DNA from 3 places in the Amycolatopsis sp. NPDC051903 genome. Region 3 is predicted to be linked to each of the others. Evidence: riboswitches for the same ligand, from Rfam matches in the RefSeq annotation. Region 3 holds a riboswitch; each other region holds the start of a gene.
The links. A riboswitch is a leader RNA that binds a small molecule or an ion and turns the genes downstream of it on or off. The one in region 3 is predicted to bind cobalamin.
Positions count from the first base shown of each region.

Region 1: linked by a shared signal. The riboswitch ahead of ACIA77_RS09235 (hypothetical protein) and the one ahead of ACIA77_RS23125 (CbtB-domain containing protein) in region 3 are both predicted to bind cobalamin.
Region 2: linked by a shared signal. The riboswitch ahead of ACIA77_RS04490 (FadR/GntR family transcriptional regulator) and the one ahead of ACIA77_RS23125 (CbtB-domain containing protein) in region 3 are both predicted to bind cobalamin.

Region 1 is NZ_JBITBT010000003.1:351,771-355,030, forward strand. Features, by position in the region: gene ACIA77_RS09225 (ABC transporter ATP-binding protein) at 1-272, opposite strand, end outside; gene ACIA77_RS09230 (CbiQ family ECF transporter T component) at 269-1,342, opposite strand; gene ACIA77_RS09235 (hypothetical protein) at 1,335-1,970, opposite strand; cobalamin riboswitch at 1,986-2,122, opposite strand; gene ACIA77_RS09240 (Gfo/Idh/MocA family protein) at 2,162-3,058, shown strand.
Region 2 is NZ_JBITBT010000002.1:44,159-47,418, forward strand. Features, by position in the region: gene ACIA77_RS04480 (L-lactate permease) at 1-1,248, shown strand, start outside; gene ACIA77_RS04485 (hypothetical protein) at 1,245-1,664, shown strand; cobalamin riboswitch at 1,689-1,840, shown strand; gene ACIA77_RS04490 (FadR/GntR family transcriptional regulator) at 1,900-2,628, shown strand; gene ACIA77_RS04495 (ABC transporter substrate-binding protein) at 2,991-3,260, shown strand, end outside.
Region 3 is NZ_JBITBT010000010.1:180,253-183,512, reverse strand. Features, by position in the region: gene ACIA77_RS23140 (serine hydrolase domain-containing protein) at 1-456, shown strand, start outside; gene ACIA77_RS23135 (class I SAM-dependent methyltransferase) at 551-1,153, shown strand; gene ACIA77_RS23130 (class I SAM-dependent methyltransferase) at 1,164-1,784, shown strand; cobalamin riboswitch at 1,857-1,990, shown strand; gene ACIA77_RS23125 (CbtB-domain containing protein) at 2,024-2,233, shown strand; gene ACIA77_RS23120 (CbtA family protein) at 2,259-3,104, shown strand; gene ACIA77_RS23115 ((2Fe-2S)-binding protein) at 3,101-3,260, shown strand, end outside.

The sequences.
Region 1 (3,260 bases), on a different contig from region 3:
GGGTCCTGCCCGACGACGCCCACCACGGACGCCAGCTCGCGCGGCGGGTGCGTCGCCGTGTCGAAGCCGTCGACGAGCACGCGCCCGGCCAGCCGCCCGCCGGTGAAGTGGGGGACGAGGCCGTTGATCGTGCCGAGGAAGGTCGACTTGCCGACGCCGGTGCGCCCGGCGACGAGGCACAGCTCACCCTCCTCCACCACGAGGTTCACGTCGCGCAGCACGGCCTGTGAAGCCCCGTCGTACGTCACGCTGACCTGCGAAAACTCGATCACTTCGCCACCTCCACGAGCGGCGCCGGGCGCGGCGCGAGCCACGCCGGCAGCACCGCGATCAGCACGGCCACGGCCGGCAACACCGGCAACGTCGGCCAGCTCGGCGGGCTCACGGGCGTCTCCAGCGACGCCGGTGAAGCCACCAGCACCAGAGCGCAGGCGAGCACGCCACACAGCGCCACCAGCGTTTCCGGCAGCCGCCACGGGTCGGGCCGGTACGTCGTGCGCCGGATCCGCCGCCCGCCCAGCACGAACCCGGCGCCCGCCACGACCAGCCCGGCCACGAGCATCGGCACGCCCAACCAGCCCGCCGACCCGTCGAGCACGCCGTAGATCCCCACGGCGACCCCGGCGAACCCGGCCGGCACGCACACCGCGATCACCACCCGCACGCGCCGCTCGAGGTGCCCGCGCCGGCCGTACCCCCGCGAATCCATGGCCGCCGCCAACTGGAGCGAGCGGTCCATCGCGTCCGCCAGCACCGGCACGAAGATCCCCCGCAGGAACCGCAGCCCGCGCCCGCGGGCCGCCCGCAGCCGGCGCGCCCGCCGCACCCGCTGCACGCTCTCGACCAGCTGCGGCGCCACCGACAGCGCGACGGTGACGGCCGTGCTCACCTCGGCCAGCGCGCCCGGCACGGCTTTCAGCAGGCGTTTCGGGTTGGCCAGCGCGTTCGCGGCGCCGACGCAGAGCACGATCGTCGCGAGCCGCAGGCCGTCGTAGAACCCGCCGAGGAGCTCTTCGGCCGAGGTCGGGCCGAGCAGCTCGATCCCGGCGGCGGCCGCCGGCAACGGGATGGCCGGGAGCGTGAACAGCACGTGCCCGCCGTCCTCGCCGCCGATCAGGATCCGGAACAGCACGCGCGACAGCACGATCACGCCCGCCACCCACGCGTACACGCGGAAAGCCAGCGCCCACGGCGCGTCGCCGCGGCGGCTGACGACCACGAACCCCGCCACGGCGAGCACGAGCGCGAGCAGCAGCGGGTTGGTGGTGCGGCTCGCGGCGACGGCGAGCCCGAGCGCCCACACCCACCACGCGCCCGGATGCAGCGCCCGCGGCTCAAGCACGCCGGCGCCGCACCGCGGCGACCAGGCCCGCGCCGACGAGCACCACGACCACGACGAGCCCGACCACGAGCCCGGTCGGGAAGCCGTTGCTGCTGCTCGCTGCCGTCGGTGCCGGCGCGGGCGCGTTGGCCTTGCGGACGGGCGCGACGCGCGGCGGCGGGTAGTCCTGGAAGGACTTGTCGTGCGCGAACGACCAGCCCTCGAAGCTGCCGGCCGGCGGCTGCCAGCTCTGCACCCCGACCTGGCTCGAGGCCCACTTCCCGCCGTTCGCCGCCGTCCAGAAGCTCCACGACGCGCTCTCCGGCGGCATCGCCGAGCACGACTGGTCGGCCGGTTTGCCTTCGATCTTGCAGATCAGCGCAAGCCCGTACTTGCCGACGCCGGCGAGGTCGAGGCCGGCGTTCTGCAGGGCCGTCACGCCGTTCTCCTGCGGGCCGGGGGCGCAGCGGATGAGGGTGTCGCCGCCCAGGTCCTGGAAGTCGACGACCACGGTGACGCCGGTGGCGTCGGGACAGTAGCCCGCGGTGCCCTTGCCGGGCACGGTCGCGGAGGCGGGCGCGGCACCGGACAGACCGGCACCGAGCAGCAGGGCACAGGCGGCGAACAGCCGCACGGGGAACAACCGCATCGTTGATGAGTCCTCGCATCGAATCGGACCACGCACGGGCGATCCGGCTCACGGCCGCGCGGGCCGATCACGGTTGCGGGTCAGCGCCGGATTCCCACCGGCTTCCCCCGTTCGTGGTGTTCAGCTGTCCGACGTTAACCCACCGGAGGTACCCGCCGGAAGCGGTGCCGCCCACACCTACACTTCCGGGTGTGGACCTGGGACAGCTGCGCGTCGGCCTCGTCGGAACCGGGCCGTGGGCGACCACGGTGCACGCACCGGGGCTGGCCGACCACCCGGGCACGCAGCTCTCCGCCGTCTGGGGCCGCCGGGCCGAGAACGCCCGCGCGCTCGCCGAAGCCCACGGCGCGGTGGGGACCGACGACCTCGACGAACTGTTCGCCCAGGTCGACGCGCTCGCGTTCGCCGTCCCGCCCGCCGTGCAGGCCGAGATCGCGGCGCGCGCGGCCGCGGCCGGCAAGCACCTGATCCTGGAGAAGCCGATCGCACCCGACCTGGCGAGCGCGCGGCGGCTCGCCGACGCGGTTTCGCAGGCCGGAGTCGCGTCGCTGGTGATGCTGACCCTGCGGTTCTCCCAGCAGACGCGCGACTGGCTCGACGGCCTCGCCCGATCGGGCGGCTGGCGCGGCGGCGGCGCGCGGTGGCTGTCGGGCGCCCTGCTCGGCGGCCAGTACGCGGCTTCGGCCTGGCGGCTCGACCCGGCGGGCGGCGCGCTCGCCGACGTCGGCCCGCACGCGTTCGACCTGCTCGACGCCGCCCTCGGGCGGATCACGGACGTGCTCGCGGCCCACCGCGGGCCCGACGACCTGTGGCAGCTGATGTTCGCGCACGAGGGCGGCGCCACGAGCACCGCGACGCTGTCGTTGCGCCTGCCGGTTCAGCCGACCGTGGCCGAAATCGCCGTTTACGGGGACCACGGGTACCGCACGCTCGGTCGCAAGCCGGGCACGGCCGGCGAGTCCTACACCGCCCTGCTGGACGACTTCGCTGCGATGGTCGCGAGCGGCACGACCACGCACCCGTGCGACGTCCACCGCGGCGTGCACCTGTCCGCGCTCATCGAACGCGCCCGCGAACTGGCCGGGTAATACACAGGGGCCGAGCCCCTGTTTTCCCTTGTGGACGGAGGCTTTTCGCCCCGCCTTCCGGCTTCTTCCACAGAGTTGTCCACAGCATCCACTATGGACGGTCCGCGCCTCGACCGAACCACGGGAAGCCGTTTCGCGCCAGCGGAAAGATCACCGAATAGTGCGCCCCGCTGGGCGTGCCGAGTTGATCTCCCAATGCGAA
Region 2 (3,260 bases), on a different contig from region 3:
GTGGCGGTCGGGCTGAAACCGCTGAAGGCGGCGACGGTCGCGCTCATCGCCAACACCGCGCCCGTCGCGTACGGCGCCGTGGCGCTGCCGGTGATCACGCTCGCCAAGGTGACCGGGCTGCCGCTGGACGACCTGGCGTCGATGACCGGCCGGCAGGTGCCGATCCTCGCGCTGATCGTGCCGCTGGTGCTCGTGATCGTGCTGGACGGGCGGCGCGGGCTGCGCCAGGCCTGGCCCGCGGCGATCGTGTGCGGCGTGAGCTTCGCCGTCGTGCAGTACCTGATGGCGAACTTCGGGCCCGTGCAGCTAACGGACATCGCGGCGTCGCTCGTGTCCGCGGCGGCCGTGCTCGTGCTGCTGCGGTTCTGGAAGCCGAAACCGGCGGACGCGCCCGACCGCGCACCCGGCGATCGCGGTACGGAGCCCGTACCGACCGGGCCCGTCTCCGGCGGCGGCGCCGTGACCACCGCGGCGACGACGGCGGTGCGGGAGCGAACGGTCGTCGACTCGCGGGCCGACCAGGCCCGCTCGTTCGCGCCGTACGCGACGATCATCGTGCTGTTCTCCGTCGCGGCGATCCCGGCGGTGGCGGCGGCACTCGCGTCGACGACGAAGACGTTCAGCTGGCCCGGCCTGCACGTCGTGACGTCGGCGGGCAAGCCGCTGAGCCTGGTGTCGTACAAGTTCGACTGGCTCGCAGACAGCGGCACGGTCCTGTTCATCGCCGGGATCGTCTCGGCGTTCCTGCTCAAGGTGCCGCTGCGGGACGCGGTCCGCGCCTACGGGCAGACGATCGTGCAGCTGCGCACGGCCGGGCTCACCGTGATGGCCGTCCTCGCGCTCGCCTACGTGATGAACATGTCCGGGCAGACGGCCACGCTCGGGCTGTTCCTCGCCGGTGCCGGCGGCCTGTTCGCGCTGCTGTCGCCGCTGCTGGGCTGGTTCGGTACCGCGGTGACGGGATCGGACACGTCGTCGAACTCGCTCTTCGGCGCCCTGCAGGTCGCGGCCGCACACGGCGCGCAGCTGCAGCCGGTGCTGATGGCGGCGGCGAACAGCAGCGGCGGGGTCCTCGGGAAGATGATCAGCCCGCAGAACCTCGCGATCGGCGCCAGTGCGGTGGGGCTGGCCGGCAAGGAGGGCCTGCTGTTCCGGCGGGTGCTCGCGGCGTCGGCGGTGTTCGTGCCGCTGATGTGCGTCCTCGTCTACCTGCAGTCCACCCCGATGCTGTCGTGGATGGTGCCGTGAACCGGGTGGCGAGCGAAGCCGTGGAGGAGGCCAACGCCGCGATCGGCGCGGCCGTCTCCACGTGCTCGCTGCCCTCCGGCGACGAAGCCGTGCTCCTGGAGGTGCAGTACGAGCTGATCGAGCTCGCCGACGCCCTCGCCGCGGGAGTGCCGGTGCCGGAGCTGCCGCGGCTGTGGCGGGCGGCGCGGGACCACGGAGCGGTCGTGGTCCCGCGTGGCTTCGCCGTGCTGGGCGGGCTCAGCGCCGCGGCCGGGCTGCTGAAACTCGCGCGGGCGGTGCTGCGCCGGGCCGCGCGGGAGGCGCCGGACGACGCCGTGGCCGTGCTCGACCGGGCGAGTGCGGTCCTGCTCGCCTTCGCGTTCCGCGCGGAGGAGCGGGAACGGTCGCTCGGGTACGTCGGATCGTGTGCCGACTAGTGTGGTCATACCAACAAAGAGGTCATATTGACACTACCTGCGAGCTCCGATTACCTTGAGTGAGCACTACGCGGTGAAGAGGAACTCCGGTGAGAATCCGGGCCGGTCGCGCCACTGTGATCGGACCCCGCCCGGCGGGGTCCGCAGGCAGACCCTCTCGCCGCGTCCATCCTTGAGCGGGTCGCACGAACCCGAGGAGGAGCGTGACCATCATGGGGATGTCGAGGGACCGGTCATGACGTCCGAGGCGGCCTGGGAGCCGGTCCGGCGCGTGCGGATGCACGAACAGGTGCTGGCGCAGATCGAGGAGAAGATCCTCGACGGCAGCCTGCGCGCGGGGGAGAAGCTCCCCAGCGAGCGAGAGCTCGTGAGCGCGCTCGGGGTGAGCCGGACCAGCGTCCGCGAAGCCCTGCGCGCCCTCGAAGCGATGGGGATCATCGAGGCCCGCACGGGTTCGGGCGCCGACGCCGGGTCCGTCGTCACGGCGCGTTCGACCCCGGCGCTGACCAACCTGCTGCGGCTGCACCTCGCGCTCGCGCGCATCAGCCTGGCCGATCTCGTCGAGACGCGCGTGCAGCTGGAACGCAACGCGGCCCGCGGCGCCGCGGCGACCCGCACCCCCGAGGACGTGGCCCGGCTGGCGGCGCTCGTCGACGGGATGCGCGCCGCGGACCAGGAGTACCAGCAGTTCAACGCGCTGGACACCGAGTTCCACGTGAGCATCGCCCGCATCTCTGGCAACGCGCTGGCCACCGACCTGATGCAGGCGCTGCGCGGCGCCGTCGAGTCGGAGATGGCGGCGGCCTTCGCGCGGCTGCCCGACTGGCGCGCCGTCGCGGCCGGCCTCGTGACCGAGCACGAGGCGATCCTGCGCGCCGTCGAGGCCGGCGACGGGGATCGCGCGGCCGACCTCGTGGCCGACCACATCACCCGCTTCTACCAGGACCGGGTGCTCAACCCCTGAAAGCGATCGATGGCGGTGCCGGGATCCGGCCCGAACGTGGTGGGTCGAGGCGGCGGCCGCTCTCGCCGATCTGACCGGAGTTCGGTTCACACTGCCGCGCGGTGCGGTATCGACTAAAGTCATTTGCCTCCTTTTTCGAGAGGGAGGAGTCGGTGATGAGCGACCTCCCCACTTCACAGCACAGCCGGCGGGACGTGTTGCGCGCCGCCGCCGCCATCACACTGGGTTCGGTGGCACTGGGCGCCTGCGCCTCCGAGGACGACACGGGGGGAACCGCCCGTGGCCAAGCTCCGCAGGAGACCTTCAGTGAACCGTCCACAAAGCTCTCCGGTGAGCTGAAAATCCTTCTCTGGAGCCATTTCGTGCCAGACCACGACGTGTGGTTCGATCGGTTCGCGCAGGACTGGGGGTCGCGGGTCGGCGTCAAGGTGACCGTCGACCACATCGACCAGGCGCAGATCCCCACCCGGATCGCGGCCGAGATCCAGGCGGGACAGGGCCACGACCTCATCCAGTACATCGCGACGCTGTCGCAGTTCGAGCCGAGTGTGCTGGACCAGCGCGACCTGGTCAGCGAAGCGACCGGGCGCTGGGGGAAGCAGCTCCCGCTGTGCGAGAAGTCGAGCCTCAAC
Region 3 (3,260 bases):
GTTGATCACGAACGCGGGCGCGCCGTGGCGATGCTCGTCAGCACCCAGGGCAGCCCCGCGTTTTCCTCCCACCTCAAACGGGCCGCGCGACTGGTGCTGGCCGGCGAAGACCCGCGGCGGGCGAGCACACCGGCACCGTGGCCCGCCTGGCGCGACGACGCCCTCGGGATCGCCCGCGCGTTCGTGGCCGGGCACGTCGCGCGCGTGCACGCCCGGCTGGCCGCGAACGTCCGCGGCAAGATCACCGAAGACCGCCTGGCTCGGGCCTGGACGACCAGCATCCAGCCCGCGGGACCCGCGGGAGAGATCACGGTCCGCCACCACGAGATCGCCGCGTCCGGCGCCGTCGTCGCGGAGGTCGCGATCGCCTTCGCCGCCACCACCCGGCGACTGCGGATGGTCGTCCTGCCCTCCGGCGAACTCGGCGGAATGGCCCTCCTGCCGCACTCCGCTTGACCCGGTTTGCCCGTTCGGCAAACCAATTTGCCCTCCCGTCGGCCCGCGCGGCAAGTTGGTCCCACGGAGACCACCACAGCCGAAGGGGACGCCGATGACGGACCAGGACCAGGACCAGGACTGGGACGGGATGTACCGCAGCCGGGAGCAGGTGTTCAGCGGGGAGCCCAACGCGGTGCTCGTGGCGGAAGCCGCGGGGATGGCGCCGGGGCAGGCGCTCGACGTCGGGTGCGGGGAAGGGGCCGACGCGGTGTGGCTCGCGCGCCAGGGGTGGCACGTGACGGCCGTGGACGTGTCGGAGACCGCGCTGCGGCGTGGCGCCGAGAGCGGGCGCGACGTGGCCGAACGCGTCGCCTGGACGCGGGCCGACCTGAGCTGCACGGCGATGCCGGCGGGGGCGTTCGAACTGGTGTCCGTGCAGTACTTCCCGCTGCGCAAGCGCGACGACGGCGCGCTCGACCGGCTGGTCGCCACCGTGGCGCCCGGCGGGACCCTGCTGGTGACCGGGCACGATCCCGAGGACGAGGGGGTCGACTACAGCGACTACTACCGGCCCGGCGAAATCGTGCAGCGGCTGGCCGGGTGGACCGTCGAGGTGCACGAGGTGCGGGAACGGACCCGGCCGGGGCCCGAGGGGACCCACCACACGCGCGACGTGGTCCTCAAGGCGATTGCCCCGCGGCAGTCCACGGAGTGAGAATCGCGGCATGGGCCGCGAGCCGACGAGTCACGAGCGCAGGACCGGGCGTCCCTGGGACGCTTCGTACGAGGACGGGCCCGCGCCGTGGGACTTCGGCGGGCCGCAGCCGGCGTTCGTGCGGGCCGCGGACGACGGCGGGTTCACCGGCGAGGTCCTCGACGCGGGGTGCGGGTCGGGGGAGAACGCGCTGCTCGTCGCGGACCGGGGGCTGCACGTGCTGGGCGTCGACGTCGCCGAGACCGCGCTGAGCAGAGCCCGGGAAAAGGCGGCCGGTCAAGGCCTCGCGGCCGAGTTCGTGACGGCCGACGCGCTGCACCTCGAAGCCCTCGGCCGCCGCTTCGACACCGTGCTCGACTCCGGGCTGCTGCACACCTTCGACGCCGCCGAGCGGGCCCGCTACGTCGCCTCGCTCGCCGCTGCCACCAACCCCGGCGGCACGCTGTACGTCCTGTGCTTCAGCGACGCCGGACCGGACACCGGACCGCACCCCGTCACCGAGGCCGAACTGCGGGAAGTCTTCACGCCCGACACCGGCTGGCGCCTCGCGAGCCTCGAACGCGAGCGTGTGCACACCCGCTTCCACGAGCACGACGCCCCCGGCTGGTTCGCGACGGTCCAGCGGCTCTGAGTTGCTCCGTCGGGTGCTGATCTCGGCCGCTCAACCCGGCAAAGCGGCACGAAACACCCGCCCGGAGATTGACGCGCGGACAACTGGGGCCGTACCGTTCTGCCCGCGTGACGGCTACTCGGAAGCCGGTGTGAATCCGGCACGGTCGCGCCACTGTGAGCCCGAACGAGGGCGAGTCAGGTCGAGCAGCCGCCACGAGTCCACCCGCAAGGGACGCGTCATCCCCAAGGAGACAATCGATGGCCACCATCCCGGCCGACCGCTCGACCCCGGTCGTCCTGCCCGTTTCGAAGGCCGCCCTGTGGCTCGGCCTGAGCGTGGCGGCGGCGCTGCTGCTCTACTACTTCATCGGCATCGACCAGGGCGCGGTCTCGCTGTTCGGCAGCGACACCCACGTCCACGAGTTCGTGCACGACGCGCGGCACTTCCTCGGCTTCCCCTGCCACTGACGCGCACGGAAACGGACAACCGAACATGGAGAAGAAGCTCGTCCTGCGCGGCCTGCTCGCCGGCGCGCTGGGCGGCCTGCTGGCGTTCGTCTTCGCGCGCATCTTCGCGGAGCCGCAGATCCAGGCCGCCATCGACTACGAGTCCGGCCGCGACGCCGCGCAGGAAGCCCTCGACCACGGCGGCATGGCCGGCATGGCGCACGACGGGCCGGAGGTGTTCAGCCGCGCCGTGCAGGCCAACGTCGGCATCGGCGCGGGCATGATCCTCTTCGGTGTCGCGATGGGGCTGCTGTTCGCCGTGGTCTACACGGTGTGCCTGGGCCGCGTCGGCCAGGTGCGCGCCCGCGTGCTGGCCGTGCTCGTCGCCGGAGCGGGGTTCCTCGCCCTCTACCTCGTGCCGTTCCTGAAGTACCCGGCCAACCCGCCCGCCGTCGGCCACGCCGACACGATCGGCGCGCGCTCGGGGCTCTACCTCGGGATGGTCGCGGCGTCGATCGTCTTCCTCGTCGGCGCCGTGGTGCTGGGCCGCCGTCTCGCACCGAAACTCGGCACTTGGAACGCGACGCTGGTCGCGGGCGCCGCGTTCGTGGTCGTGTCGGCGGTCCTGATGGCGCTGCTGCCGTCGCTGGGGCAGCTTTCGGCCAACGTCGCCGAGTACGGCGCGCAGCCGACCGAGACGCCGCTGCCGCTGAAGAACGACGCGGGCGCCATCGTGTACCCGGGGTTCCCGGCCGACACGCTGTTCGCGTTCCGCCTCAACTCGGTGCTCGCGCAGCTGATCCTGTGGACCACGATCGCGCTCGTGTTCGGCCCGCTGGCCGAGCGCGTGCTCTCCGGCGGCCGCAAGGAGACGGCCACCGCCGCCGCGTGAACCCGTTCTTCACCTACGACACGCACGCCGCGGGCGCCGAGCCCGCGGCGTCGTGGCGTCCGCTGTCAGAGGTCCTCGACGACGGGTTCGTGCTGCGTGAGCGTGTGGCGCGGGTCCGGAGCGTCCTGGCCGCCGGCGGAGGGGACGTCGAGCTGC